2 linked regions of the Pigmentiphaga aceris genome follow. Each later gene encodes a partner of the first gene's protein in a complex. Links are inferred from orthologs where the notes say so. Each region holds a gene or a part of one and is shown on either strand. Other genes may lie near its edges.

Region 1 (7,222 bases):
CTGCTTGGCCTCCCACAAACCGTAGAGCTCAGTACCCTTCGAGAAAATCGGCGTCTCGGGGGAATTCAGGTACTTGGGTTCGCCCTTGCCGACAATTCGCCCACCGAAACCGATCAAGTGACCACGACCATTGCGGATCGGGAACATGATCCGTTCGCGAAAGCGGTCATATCGACGGCCGTCTTCCGACAGGATCACCAGGCCAGCTTCGACCAGCAATGGGTCGTCGTAGGTGGGAAACACCTGCGACAGCCCTTGCCTGTCGCCACTGGCCCAGCCCATGCCGAAACGCGCCGCCACTTCGCCAGACAGACCGCGCCCTTTCAAATAGGACACGGCAGCCGTTGCGGTACGCAGTTGCTGGCGATACAGCGTGTTGGCCGTTTCCAGCGCCTGGCTGTGCCGTGAAATTTCAGCTTCGCGCTTGGCGCGTGCTTCACGTTGCTTGGGGCTACGGTCTTCTTCGGGCACGCGCATGCCGGCAGAATCTGCCAGCGAGCGCACCGCTTCGGGGAAGCTTTGGCCTGCATGGTCCATCAGGAACCGGATGGCGGTTCCGTGCGCGCCGCAACCGAAGCAGTGATAGAACTGCTTGGTCGGGCTGACCGTGAACGACGGGGATTTCTCGTTGTGGAAGGGGCACAGGCCAAGCAGATTGGCCCCGCCCTTGCGCAACTGCACGTAGCGGCCCACCACGTCGACCACGTCGACGCGAGCCAGCAAGTCCTGGATGAAACTGTCCGGAATCACGCGTGCAAAAACCGTCCAGACATGCCGCTGACGCCGCGAACTTCGATGCAGCAAGTGCCTGAGCACGTCGCGCGCACGGCGTTTACCAGCATGGCAGGCAAACGCACACTGAAGATCGGGCCAGCGGTCACGTCAAGCATCACGCCAGGCGGGCCTTGACCAGACGCGACACCTCGGTCATGTCGGCACGACCGGCCAGCTTGGCCTTGGCAATCGCCATGATCTTGCCCATGGCCGGTGCGCCAGAAACGCCCGACGCAGCAACTTCGTCAGCAGCGGCAGCAAGGATTGCCTCGATTTCTTCGGCGCTGGCTGCTTGTGGCAGGAATTCCTGCAGCACGACGATTTCAGCGCGTTCCTGGTCAGCGGTCTCAGTACGACCAGCCTGGTCATAGGCGGTGATCGATTCGCGACGCTGCTTGATCTGCTTCTCAACGATGGCGGTGATCTCGGCATCGGTGAGTTCACGGCGGTCGTCGACTTCGCGCTGCTTGACGGCGGCCGACAACAGACGCAGGGTGCCCAGGCGCTCGACAGCCTTGGCCCGCATGGCGTTCTTGATTTCGTCGGACAAGCGGGTTTTCAAGGTGCTCATGATGATTCCGCGGACGTGCCGCTGATGAAAGGCGCGTCAGATGGCGAATTCAACGCAGGAATTCGACAAAACACTGAGACGCCAGGAAAAGAAAAATACCAAAAACGAGAAAAGACCAAAAGCCGCCAGGCGATGCCGTGGCGGCTTTGGATTGCACTCAAAGGCAAATTGCGCGGCGTATGCCTGCGCAATCGCTTTAGTACATGCGCTTCGGCAGTTGTTGGCTGCGGATACGCTTGTAATGACGCTTCACGGCGGCAGCTTGCTTGCGCTTGCGCTCTGCGGTGGGCTTTTCATAGAACTCGCGCGAGCGCAATTCGGTCAAGAGGCCGGTCTTTTCAATGGTGCGCTTGAAACGACGCAGGGCGACTTCGAAGGGCTCGTTTTCTTTGACGCGAATCGTGGGCATGAATGCTTGGACCTGGGGGTATGAAGTGGTTTTGGATCGCTAGGTAAAAAAGCTCGCGGCCGACTCGAATCGATCAAGTAGAACCTGTCTGGGAGGTGCGTCTGGATGGTTGTCCAGAACACCACTCCGAGGACTCTGCCCAAAGACACAGTCAACAGCCGCCAAAGTAAGGCTTCTTCGTCACGACCAACCCAGCTTTACGCACTTATGCACTTGTTTTGTGTGCACCTGCGAAAAGTCCTAGATTTTACGTGGCCCCTTTAGCTTTTTTAGAGCGGAATCCAAAGAGTATAGCGTAGCGGCCAAACGCAAGCAAAGACCCGTTCGTCTCGAATGCTACACTTCGCGGCTACTTAAGCAGAATCCCCATGATCGTTCTTGGCTTCGAAAGCTCCTGTGATGAAACCGGCGTCGCGCTTGTCAGCGACACCGACGGACTGCTGTCCCACACCTTGTATTCCCAGGTTGCCATGCACCAGGAATACGGCGGTGTAGTGCCGGAACTGGCTTCGCGCGATCATGTTCGTCGCATTCTGCCACTGACCAACCAGGCATTGGCCGACGCCGGCCTGACCTTGGCCAATGTCGATGCCGTGGCGTATACCGCCGGCCCCGGCCTGGCGGGTGCGCTGCTGGTGGGAGCAAGCGTGGCCCAGTCCATCGCCTGGGCCAAGGGCTTGCCCGCCATCCCCATTCACCACCTGGAAGGCCACCTGCTTTCGCCCCTGTTGGCAGACCCGCGACCGGAATTTCCGTTCGTGGCACTGCTGGTATCAGGCGGCCATACCCAATTGATGCGGGTCGATGGCGTCGGACGCTACACCTTGCTGGGCGAAACCTTGGACGACGCCGCAGGCGAAGCCTTCGACAAGACAGCAAAGCTGCTTGGCCTGGGTTACCCGGGCGGACCGGCGCTGTCCAAACTGGCCGAGCAAGGCGATGCAAGTCGTTTTGATCTGCCGCGCCCCAAACTGCATAGCCCCGATCTGGATTTCAGCTTCAGTGGACTGAAGACAGCCGTGATGGTGCGCGCCAAGGGCTTGGGTCTGGTGAAAGTGGGCGAAGACGATCAGATGGACCCGCAAACCCGCGCCGACCTGGCTGCAGCAACCGAGGCAGCGATTGTCGATGTGCTGGTGGGCAAGGCAACCCTTGCACTGAAACAAACCGGCTTGAAGAACCTGGTGATTGCAGGCGGTGTGGGTGCCAACCGGCTGTTGCGCGAACGACTGGCAGTGCAACTGCGCAGATTTGGGGGTCGCGCCTACTTTCCGCCACTGGCGCTGTGCACCGACAACGGTGCCATGATCGCGTTCGCGGCTGCCATGCGTGTGAAGGCAGGCCTGGCTGAACTGAACACCGAGCGTCGCGCCTTCACGGTGCATCCGCGCTGGGATCTGGAAGACGTCTGCCAGGCAGACTGAATGCCATCAGGCCCCGCCGCAAGTGCGGGGCGGCATCTTCCGATACGCAAACAGCCTGCTACTTGCACTTCCCCTTCCGACAATACTTTCTTTGACGCGCCGCGCGTCAGCGCATCGCTTGATGCCCTGACCTCGCGTTGACGATCAGCGCTTCTTCGATCCGATCCGCGATTCCTTGCCAGCCATCAGCTTGGCGATATTGCTGCGATGACGATAGATCAGCAGCAGGCACATCACGACCAGCGCCACACCGATGCGGGCATCAGCCTGCCAGAGCACCCCGTGGCCAAACATGTAATACACGGGGGCCAGCACGGCCGCAGACAGGGCCGCCAGCGAGGAATAACGGAAGATCACCGCAACTGCCAACCAGCTGAGCAAGGTCGCCAGTCCCAGCAAAGGCTCGACGGCGAGCAAGATACCGGCTGCGGTCGCCACACCTTTGCCGCCCTGGAAGCGGGTGTACAGCGGATACAGGTGACCCAGAAACACGGCCAGCACGACGGCAGCCACGCCGGCTTCGGTCACGCCGTAGGTCAATCCGACCGTCTGTGCCAGCCACACGGCCAGCCAGCCCTTGAACCCGTCGCCCAGCAGCGTCAGTGCAGCCGCCAGCTTGTTGCCGGTCCGCAGCACGTTGGTCGCACCCGGATTGCCCGAGCCATAGGTGCGCGGGTCTTGCAAGCGCATGGCCTTGCTGACCACCACGGCAAAAGAGATGGAGCCCAGCAGATAAGCCAGTACCGCAGCAAACAGATTGATCATCAAAGCATTCCTGGCAAACACGTGCCAATCGGGAGAATGCGTCGGATTTTACCGGCAAGCTACGGGTGGCGCGGCAGATTCGGCGGCTTATTCACATATCGAAATTCTCACGGGAATTCCCACACCGGACACAGCCGCCGCCCATCCACCGCCAACGCGGCAAAACCCTTAACTGCTAAAGCCCTTAGCTGCTGATACGCGCCTGCCCCCAGCTTGCATAGACCGAAGGCTGCACTGAACGGTGCGGCAGCAAGGATGCAAAACGTTCGATGGCGATCAGCAGACGTTCGTCGATTTCAGCCGTCACGCTGAGCACATTGTGTTCGTCGCGATGAATGTCTTTTTCGGTCGCGTAGACCGCACCCAAGATGTGATGCGCCTTGAGCGCCGTCAGCACGGGCTGCAGCGCATAGTCCACGGCCAGCATGTGCGCGGCACTGCCGCCGGTGGCCAGTGGCAGCACCACGTGCCGGGCCAGCGCGCGCTCGGGCAAGACATCGAGCAAGGCTTTCAGGCCACCGCTGTAGGCGGCCTTGTAGACGGGCGTGGCCACCAGCAGACCATCGGCGTTGGCAACGGCCTTCTGGAACGCGCGGATAGCGGGGTCGTCGAAACGGCCGAACAGCAGCGCTTCGGCGTCAAAATCGGTCAGGGAAAAAGCTTGGACCTGAATGCCACGCGCTTCGAGCAGCGCGGCCGAGCGATTCAACAAGCCTTGGGAACGGGAAGTCGGGCTGGGACTGCCGGACAAACTTACTACGTGAGCCATCTGCATCCTCGACACGCCGGCACGGACTGCGCCGGTCTGGACGGAAACGCGGCAACAGCACCCATGCAAACCCGCTCACACGTGGCAGTGCAGCCAAGCCCTGGCCGCAGTCTCCAAAGGGAATTAGACCGCAGCCGCCCGCCAGAACTTAAGGCTTTATCGGCATGAACTTATCGACATGAACTTATGCGGACGCAGGGTCGATGGGGCTGTCGTGCACTCAGCGGCCATGTCTGCTGCATCACGCACTTGCCGCATCACATATCGATGCAGCAGGCCCACACCTTCGGTATCCAGCGATCAATCTTCAAGCGCAACCGTGACCGGCACCGCCTTCAACAAGGTGCGCAATATCGCCGGGTCGATGCCGATCAGGAATCCGCGTCGCCCCCCATTGAGCAGAATGCGCGGCAGGGCCAGGATGCCCGCTTCGACGTAGACCGGCATGGCCTTGCGCGTGGCAAACGGCGACGTGCCACCGACCTGATAACCGGAGTGCCGTTGGGCTACCTCGGGCTGGCACGGTGCGACTTTTTTCACGCCGATCTGGCGCGCCAGATTCTTGGTCGAAACCTCACGATCGCCGTGCATCAGGATGATCAGCGGCTTGGCAGATTCATCTTCCATCACCAGGGTCTTGATCACGTGATGAAGGTCTTCGCCCAACTGGCGCGACGATTCTGCCGCGCCACCATGATCGACGTAATCGTAAGGATGCTCGGTGAACGCGACCTTCTGCTTGCGCAGGAACTGGGTCGCAGGCGTTTCGGAAATATGGCGGGCTTTGCTCATCGGTCTGAACGTATGTGCACAAAAGGTCGGAAGGTAATGCGGCCGCAACGCTCAGCCGCGCGGATGGTGCTCGGCATGCAAGGTCTTCAAGCGTTCGCGGGCAACATGGGTGTAGATCTGGGTAGTGGATATGTCGGCGTGGCCAAGCAGCAGCTGCACCACCCGCAAGTCCGCACCGTGATTCAGCAGATGGGTGGCAAAGGCATGCCTGAGCACGTGAGGTGACAGCGGCGCATTCACCCCTGCGCGCACGGCATACTTTTTCACGATCAGCCAGAACCCCTGGCGTGTCATGCCCTCGCCACGCGCGGTGACAAAAAGCGTATCGCAATGACGACGCCCCAGGATGGCAGGGCGGGCCTGGCTCAGATATCGCGTGAGCCAATGCGCAGCCTGCCCCCCCAGCGGAACCAGTCGATCCTTGGCCCCCTTGCCGAGCGTCACGCGCACCACGCCCTCGTTCAAGCTCAGGTCACCGACACCCAGGTCGACCAGCTCCGAGACGCGCAGGCCGGTGGCATACAAGGTTTCGAGCATGGCGCGATCGCGCAGCCCGACCGGCAGGTTGACGTCGGGCGCTTCGAGCAGGGTTTCGACCTGCTTTTCGGACAGGGTCTTGGGCAGACGCTGGGCCTGCTTGGCCGGCAGCGCATTCATGCACGGGTCGGCTTGAATCAGCTGGTTGCGATGCATCCAGCGATAGAAGCGCCGCAGCGTCGCCAGCCGGCGATTGGCGGTGCTGGCCTTGCTGTCGACGTGGGTCGCGCTCATCCAGCCAGACACGTGCGTGTCAACGACGGCCGTCAAGGCAAGGCCACCGTTTTCCTGCAGCCAGTCATCAAAAGCCTGCAGGTCGCGGCGGTAGGCGGCCAGCGTGTTGGCGGCCAGGCCATCTTCAAGCCAGATAGCGTCGATGAAACGGTCGATGTCGGGATTCGGCGGACGTGCGACGGCCTGTGTGACGGTCTGTCTATTCATAGACTGTCTATCGATGGTACTCATCCCGATGTCGTCGCCCCTGCTGTGTGATCCAAGGCGCTCATCTTAGAGCCTGCGCCTGACGATTGCCGAGCCAGCAGGTGCGTGGACAGTCAAGTCCACCCCGGCAATGCGGGAAAACACCCTGTCGCGCGTCCAGCTCGGATATAGTGCCGCTCTCCCCCGCGCCTGCGCGCTCAGCGGCCGCCCCCACGGCCTGGCAGCATGAACACCGCCCTTCTTGTACTACCCGACTTTCTGTTGATTGCCCTCGGCTGGCTGATGCGTCGCCGCCTGGGATTTTCCGGGGAGTTTTTTGCCGGCTCGGAACGCGCCGTCTATTACCTGCTGTTTCCGGCGCTGCTGTTTCGCTCTACGGTCAACGCGCAGTTCGAACTGGTCAGCGCGGCGGGCCTGATCTGGGCGGGGCTGGCGCTGCTGGGTGCGGGTGCGCTCATGTCCTGGCTGGCATTGCCCCTGTTCAAGCCCAAACCGCTAAGCTTCGCCTCGTGTGTGCAATGTGGCTTCCGCTTCAATTCCTATGTCGCCCTGGCGCTGGCCGGGCGGCTGTTCGGTGATGCAGGCGTATCGACGATTGCGCTCTTGATCGCGTTCTGTGTGCCTGCTGCCAATATGCTGGCGGTCTATGCGCTGGCGAAGCATTCTGGCGCGAGCCTGTGGCGGCAGTTGCTGCGCAACCCGCTGCTGGTTGCCACCGTGGTGGGTCTGGTCTGCAACTT
Region 2 (7,390 bases), 2.4 Mb from region 1 along the record:
CCCGCTGACCGGACAGCCTGATTTCGCAGTGCTGCTGCTGGACTACATCCCCGACGAACGCTGTGTCGAGCTGAAAAGCCTGAAGATGTACACCTGGAGCTTCCGCAACGAGGGTGCCTTCCACGAAGCCGTGACCAACAAGATCCTGGACGATCTGGTTGCCGCACTCGACCCGCGCTACTTCCGCCTGACGGCCAAGTGGTACGTGCGTGGCGGTATTTTCACTACCGTCGTCGCTGAACACCGCAAGCCGGGCTGGACCCCTGCCCCCGCTGTGGCACTGCATCAATTCGACAGCCTGCCGCACGGCAACATGCGCGGATAAGCCCGCATCGCGAAGCGTCAGCCGAACACTTCGCAGCCGGCTGTTGTCAAGAGCCGGCACGCCCACACTGGCAGACTTTCTGCCGGCTTGCACCAATGGTGCGCAGAAGCATGCCATCGGGCGTAATCGCGTGCTATAACTCGCGGCGTCGGCATCGACTAAGGCCATGCGGCCAGCCGGACTTCGCACTTTCCACTCCGACTTGCAGCACGACATACGGGATCCGATGAAACGAGGCTTTTACCGAATCATGGCAGCGCAGTTTTTTTCTTCGCTCGCCGATAACGCCCTATTCATTGCAGCCGTTGCACTGATTCAGCAACTCCACGGCCCAGCCTGGATGACGCCAATGATCAAATGGTCATTTGCGCTGTCCTACGTACTGCTTGCAGCCTTCGTCGGCGCATTCGCCGACTCCTACCCCAAGGGCAAGGTCATGTTCGCGACCAACGCGATCAAGATCTGTGGCTGTCTGTTGATGTTCCTGTACGGCAGCCTTGGCTTGCCCTCCCATCAAGAGGTCTATCTGATCTGCCTGGCCTATGCGCTGGTCGGTATCGGGGCGGCAGCATATTCACCTGCCAAGTACGGGATCATCACCGAGCTGTTGCCGCCAGACCAGTTGGTCAAGGGCAATGGCTGGATCGAAGGCCTGACAGTTGTCTCCATCATCCTGGGGGTGGTGGTTGGCGGTGCGCTGATCAGCCCTGCCGTGTCCAGCTGGTTGCTGAATCTGAACCTCATTCCGGGCATGCACAGCGGCACGCCGCCGGCTGAAGCTGCCATCGTTGTGATTGCCGTGATCTATCTGATTGCGACCGGCTTCAACCTGACGATTCCGGACACCGGTGTGGTCTACCCGAAGCAGCAGAAGAACCCGATCCGTCTGGTGAAGACTTTCGGTGGCTTCATTCGCACCCTGTGGCACGACAAGCTGGGCCAGATTTCGCTGGCCGTCACCACGCTCTTCTGGGGCGCGGGTGCCACGCTGCAGCTGATCGTGATCGAGTGGGGCCGCGTGCAACTTGGCCTGCCGCTGAACCAGGCATCCATCCTGATGGGGGTTGCCTCGGTCGGCACGATCTTCGGTGCAATCATCGCCGGGCGCTTCATCCCGCTGCATGCAGCCTTGAAGGTACTGCCCTTTGGTGTGCTGATGGGCTTCGTGGTGATGCTGATGCCGGTGGCCTACGACCGCTGGTTCGTCTATACCCTGCTGATCCTGATCGGCGGTCTGGGCGGGTTCTTTGTCGTCCCGATGAACGCCTTGCTGCAACATCGCGGCCATGTGCTTCTGTCGGCAGGCCATTCGATTGCCGTGCAGAATTTCAACGAGCAGTTGAACATCCTGTTGATGGTAGCTTCGTACTCGCTGCTGCTGGCGCTGAACGTATCGGTCAACGCCATCATCGTGATCTTCGGCCTGTTGGTGGCCGGGTTGATGCTGATCATCATGGCCTGGAACCGGCACAACCATCGCCGCTTCCCGAACCTTGATGAACTGATCGGCAGCCACGCACATGGCATTGCATTGAGCGGCGACGAAAAAGCGCACAAGCACTGACGCCAAGTGAAGGCATGCGCCACTGGAAACGGTGGCGCAAAAAATAACAGCCCCGATTCGGGGCTGTTATTTTTTGTCTCGCGCTTCAGATTTCAGATGCGACCCAAGGAGTCAGGTCGCTGAAGAACCCGAACTACTTAAGCATCAAACCTGAGGATCAACGCGTCCCGCGAATTGCACGCGAAATCTTCTGGTCTGTGGTGTATTGGCTAAGCGCATACACCGACCAGATCGCAGCGGGAATCCAGCCGATCAGCGTGATCTGCAGAATCAGGCAGATGATGCCGGCAAACGGCCGGCCAATGGTGAAGAACTGCAGCCAGGGAAGCAAAATGGCCAGTATCAGTCGCATGGGTTCTCCCAAGAAATCTTTGAATGGAGGCGCGACGCAAAGGTCGTCTAGGCGCGATCCGATCGTTAGCCGGCGACGGCCTATTGCGGCTCGCCAATGCCGGACACCAGCTTCAGATCGTGCCATGCCTTGATTTTTTCAAGTGGCGCGCGCAGCAGATAAGCGGGGTGGTAACTCACCACCATCGGGATATCCTTGCCGCCCAGCCCCAGCCTGTGCACACGACCGCGCAGGCTGCCGATGGTCGCATCAGTGCCAAGCACGTTCTGCGCGGCCACCCGACCCACCGCCAACGCGCGCTGTGGGTTGAGCAACGCTACCTGACGTTCCAGGTAGGGTCGACAGGCAGCGGCCTCTTCGGGTTCAGGATTGCGGTTGTTCGGCGGCCGGCATTTGACGATGTTGGTGACGAACGCATCACCCTTCGCACGTTGCACGCCGATCGCACCCAGCATGTTTTCCAGCAATTGGCCCGAACGCCCCACAAAAGGCACGCCTTGGCGGTCCTCTTGCTCACCGGGTGCTTCGCCAATCAGCAGCCATTGCGCACTGCGCGGCCCGGATCCGAACACCGACTGCGTGCGGCCTTTGCTGAGCGCACATTTTGTGCAGACCGACACTTCCGCCTGCAAGGCAGCCCAGGCGGCTTCCGGATCGCCTGAGGCCCATTCGATTGCCTGCGCCTGCGTCACGGGCGGTGCCGCGTTCGCTTTTGGTGCTGCGACCATGCTGGCGAGCGCGTCTCGGTGTACCTGGGCAGGTCCCATACGGCCAGTGGTCGTGCGCGGTGTGGTGGCACGAGCACCACCCTCGGCCGGACGAGCAGCTGCCGCAGGACTTTCCATGCGAGCGGGCGGCGCGACGACAGATGCAGCGGCTGGCGAAGCAGTCTCGGCAGGTGCTTCGGCAAGCGCTTGCGCACTGACTTGTGGTGCCTGACTTGCTACCTGCGCGGGCGGCGTCGCGGCCCAGACACGTTCAATACCCAGCTCACGCAACCAGGCACGACGCAAGGGCGAGGAGACATCCGGTGCCACGCTCATGCCGGCCCTGCCCGATGCAGGGGTTTGCGCATGACGATCGCATCTTCACGGCCCCGGGTGGCAGGGTAGTAACCGCGTCGAATGCCGACGCGTTCATAACCGATACGTTCATACAGACCCAACGCTCGCAGATTGCTTGGGCGGACTTCAAGCAACACGCTGGACGCCAGGTATCGACCCGCCACCACCTCGGTCCAGTTCAGCAAGCCGCGCCCTACCCCCTTGCCCTGTGCAAGCGGGGCCACGCTGAGATTGAGCAGGTGCACTTCATCGAGCACCACCATGATGACGCAATAGCCTTCAAGCCCTTCCGCGCTTCGCGCTACCCAGACGCTGTGCCCGCTTGCGATCGAGTCAGAAAAGTTGGCACGGGTCCAGGGAAACTCGTAGATGCGACGCTCAATGATCATGACTTCATCGAGGTCTTCCTCGCGCATGCGCGCGACAGACAACGATGCGGGCAAGCCCGCCACGGTTTCACGCGTGTTCGTGTTCGATGCGTCCGGTCGGTTGAAAGGCTGCGTATTCATCCTGCCACTCCGTTTGCCACCCCTACCTGCGGCAAGGTGACACGAGGATTCCCACCCAGACCGGATGCCCGTTCAGCGGTGGTGAAAGCCACTTTGTCGCGAACATAAAGCGGGCTTGCCTGATCGGCCGGCACACACTCGCCACGACGCAACATGCCCGCCGCCAGCAAGGCCACCGCATCGGCAGTCGGTCGAACAATTTCGGAACGCGGGGCGGTATCAGAAAGACCGACCTGCGTCGGATAAGCAAGCGCCGCGTCACCGACATGCAGCACGGCGTCGGTCCACCAGGATTGCATGCGTGCCCAGGTCAGCAGGTCGGCAGCACCCAGCAGAATCGGTCCATCGAGCGCCACCACGTCGCGCCAGCCCGCGTCATCGACGATGCGGTAGGCACCGGCATACACCTCGTCCATGCGTGCATCCATGGCCACCAGTACCACCTGGCCAGTCGTGGCTTCGCTTGCCAATGCCAGCGCCGCCAGCGACACCACGGGCGCCAGCGGCAGTTCAAGTGCAAAACCCAGGCCCTGCGCCACACCACACGCCACCCGCAAGCCCGTGAAGCCGCCAGGACCTTGCCCGAAGGCAATCGCGCTGAGCGCGGTGGCAGCAATGCCCGCCTCGGCCAAGACTTCGTCGACCATCGGCAACAGGCGTTCGGAATGTTCTTTGGTGCCGTGATGCTCGCGCAACACGACCCGCTGCGCACCGCTTGCGTCGCACAAGAGCGCAACGCCGCAACACGCACCGGAAGTTTCCAGGGCAAGAATGTATTGAGTCATGAATGGAATTGTACGAGCTAAGCAGCCAACGCTGACGGCCAAACACGCGTCGGTGTTAACGCGGCGACCAATGGCCAACAATCATGACCAGGCATGGCCATCAATCAGCGACTGCGAGGATGCTCGTACATATTGCGCGACGCGTCTCGAATATCGCTGCGCAAACGCAAACGTTCTTCCGTAGACAGGCGCTTGGGCACGTGCACGCGCTCGCCGGGAAGCACCGGGCCTGCCCAGTCGGAATCCGCGTGACCGGGCATCACGGTATGCGGCATTACTGCGTGGGGCACCACACCGATATAACCCAGATCGCCATTGCTCGACCCATACACCACACCGCCCGTACCGTAGGCAGGTGGTTGCGAAGCAGGTGTAGGAGGCGCGAGGCTGCTTACGCTCTGGCCATTGGAAACAGAAGAAGACGCTGAAGGTGCGGAAGACGAGGACGCCTGTGAAGCTCCTGTGGACAGGATCACCCGAGACCCGGAACGGCCAGTTTGATCGCCACCCGACACGCTCGATGACTGCACAGCAGAACTCGATAGCGAAAGTGTGCCCGGGAGTGCATTATTCTGAGCACGCACAGGCAATACGGCAGACACCCCGGCTACACCAAGGATGACCGTAGCAAGAAGACGTCCTGCGTCAGACACGCAAGCGCTTGGATTTCGCGATGGGAGGTGGGCGACAATGTTCACAACTCAATGATAAAGCGCATCTTTAACGCGATTTGGCGCTTGCCGGTGACGAGCTTCTGATTTCTGTAACAAGCAATGACCCGTACTGATTCGCCCACTAGTCTCGGATACATTTCTGCCATGTCACTCGCCAACGCCCCTAAAAAAATCCTCGTCGTCGACGACGACGTGCGTCTCCGCGACCTGCTTCGACGTTATCTCGCCGAGCAAGGCTTCTCTGTCTGGGTGGCCGAAAACGCCCAGAGCATGAACAAGCTATGGCAACGCGAGCGCTTCGACCTGCTGGTCCTCGATCTGATGCTTCCTGGTGAAGATGGCCTGTCCATCTGTCGCCGTCTGCGTGGTGCCCGGGATAACACCCCGATCATCATGTTGACCGCCAAGGGCGAAGACGTGGATCGCATCGTCGGGCTCGAAATGGGCGCGGATGATTATCTGCCCAAACCTTTCAACCCCCGCGAACTGCTTGCCCGCGTAAACGCTGTGCTGCGTCGCAAAGGTCCGGACGAACATCCGGGCGCGCCTAGCCAGGACAACGAGACGGTCAGCTTCGGCCCCTACCTGCTCAATCTGGCAACCCGCACCCTGACCCGCAGTGGCGAAGCAGTTCCGCTCACCACTGGCGAGTTCTCGGTCCTGAAAGTGTTTGCCCGTCACCCCAAAATCCCGCTGTCGCGCGACAAGCTCATGGAGCTTGCACGCGGTCGCGAATACGAAGCTTTCGATCGAAGCCTGGACGTGCAGATTTCGCGTTTGCGCAAACTGCTCGAACCCGATCCCGCCAAACCCGTCTTCATTCAAACCGTATGGGGGCTTGGCTACGTCTTTGTTCCCGACGGCGGTTGAACGTTCTTTCTCCGTCATGAGTGCAAACGGCGACCCGAGTCGCCGTTTGTCGTATTGGCGCTAGCCTTTCCGAGTTCCCCCCGATGTCGGTCGCCCTTCGCGTAGTCTCTCGCCTAGGCCTGTTCGGCCGCACTTTCCTGTTGTTGACCGTGTTGATGACGGCCAGCCTTGCCGTATGGCTTCAAGCCTTCCGCAACATGGAAATCGAGCCGCGGGCACAACAAATCGCCCAGCAGATCGTGACCGTGGTCAATATCACGCGTGCGGCGCTGGTCCATTCCGCTCCCCGCGTACGTCGCGATCTGATGCTGGATCTGGCTACCAATGAAGGTATTCAGGTCTATCCCCGTGAAACCACCGACAAGACGCAACCCATCCCGGATCGCGAGATCCTGCAGCGGGTCGCCGTCTATGTGATCGACCGTCTTGGTCCCACCGCGCAGGTGGTCTGGGAGGTCAATCGCATCCCTGGCCTGTGGGTCAGCTTTGCCATCGATGACGACGACTATTGGGTCGTGATCGAACGCGACCGCGTGGAACGTGCACCCGGCGTGGAATGGCTGGGCTGGGGTGCGGCAGCCTTGTTGTTGTCGCTGCTTGGCGCAGCCATGATCGTGAGCTTCGTGAACCGGCCGCTGTCGCGGCTGGCACGTGCAGCGCAAGCCCTGTCTTTGGGTGAAAAGCCTTCTCCCCTGCCCGAAATGGGGCCGGACGAGATCCGCAGCGTGAACGCCAGCTTCAACCGGATGGTGGAAGAACTGGATCGTGCGGAAGCCGATCGCGCACTGATGCTAGCCGGTATTTCGCACGATCTGCGCACGCCCTTGACGCGTCTGCGCCTGGAATTGGAACTCAGCGGCCTGACCGAAGAAAGCCGGCACGCCATTGACGAAGACGTAGCGCAGCTTGACCGCACCATTGGCCAGTTCATGGTCTATGCGCGTCCGGCCACCACGCCTGATCAGGTCATCGATGTGTCCGGGCTGATTACTGATCTGGCCGAACGCGAACGCGCGCACACGGAATTGATGGGCGGCACGCTGGTCGCGAATGTGGCGGGCGATCTGAAAGCGCGCGTGGCACCGTCCGACCTGGAACGCGCGGTCTGCAACCTGGTTGAAAACGCGCGCAAGTATGGCCATGACGAAGGTCGTCCGGTTGCCATCGATCTGATCTTGCATGCGTCGCAGGGCAATATTCATATCGATGTCTGCGACCGTGGCCCGGGCATTCCGGCATCGGATGTG

Evidence for each region.
Region 2: the proteins of tsaD (region 1) and tsaB are in contact, whole or in part, in a solved structure (PDB 4WQ4), measured with the Escherichia coli proteins. The link is inferred for Pigmentiphaga aceris from one-to-one orthologs.

What each region holds. Positions count from the first base shown.
Region 1 is NZ_CP043046.1:4,863,510-4,870,731, forward strand. The notes cover bases 1,344-4,150. They hold tsaD (tRNA (adenosine(37)-N6)-threonylcarbamoyltransferase complex transferase subunit TsaD), read left to right. Parts: upstream 1,344-2,122; coding sequence 2,123-3,178; downstream 3,179-4,150. Other genes in these bases: FXN63_RS21000 (GatB/YqeY domain-containing protein), read right to left, coding at 1,344-1,351; rpsU (30S ribosomal protein S21), read right to left, coding at 1,542-1,754; plsY (glycerol-3-phosphate 1-O-acyltransferase PlsY), read right to left, coding at 3,323-3,943; ssuE (NADPH-dependent FMN reductase), read right to left, coding at 4,128-4,150. In the rest of the region: dnaG (DNA primase), read right to left, coding at 1-750; more of FXN63_RS21000, read right to left, coding at 890-1,343; more of ssuE, read right to left, coding at 4,151-4,712; FXN63_RS21025 (aminoacyl-tRNA deacylase), read right to left, coding at 5,013-5,504; site-specific tyrosine recombinase XerD, read right to left, coding at 5,556-6,482; FXN63_RS21035 (AEC family transporter), read left to right, coding at 6,708-7,222.
Region 2 is NZ_CP043046.1:2,472,056-2,479,445, reverse strand. What follows is about bases 2,706-5,680. They hold tsaB (tRNA (adenosine(37)-N6)-threonylcarbamoyltransferase complex dimerization subunit type 1 TsaB), read right to left. Parts: upstream 4,600-5,680; coding sequence 3,811-4,599; downstream 2,706-3,810. Other genes in these bases: ompR (osmolarity response regulator transcription factor OmpR), read left to right, coding at 5,418-5,680; FXN63_RS10670 (hypothetical protein), read right to left, coding at 4,704-5,129; rimI (ribosomal protein S18-alanine N-acetyltransferase), read right to left, coding at 3,281-3,721; FXN63_RS10685 (uracil-DNA glycosylase), read right to left, coding at 2,706-3,284. Also shown: queF (preQ(1) synthase), read left to right, coding at 1-325; lysophospholipid transporter LplT, read left to right, coding at 552-1,889; FXN63_RS10690 (YqaE/Pmp3 family membrane protein), read right to left, coding at 2,047-2,241; more of FXN63_RS10685, read right to left, coding at 2,322-2,705; more of ompR, read left to right, coding at 5,681-6,143; FXN63_RS10660 (ATP-binding protein), read left to right, coding at 6,227-7,390. UniProt on the Escherichia coli protein: Required for the formation of a threonylcarbamoyl group on adenosine at position 37 (t(6)A37) in tRNAs that read codons beginning with adenine.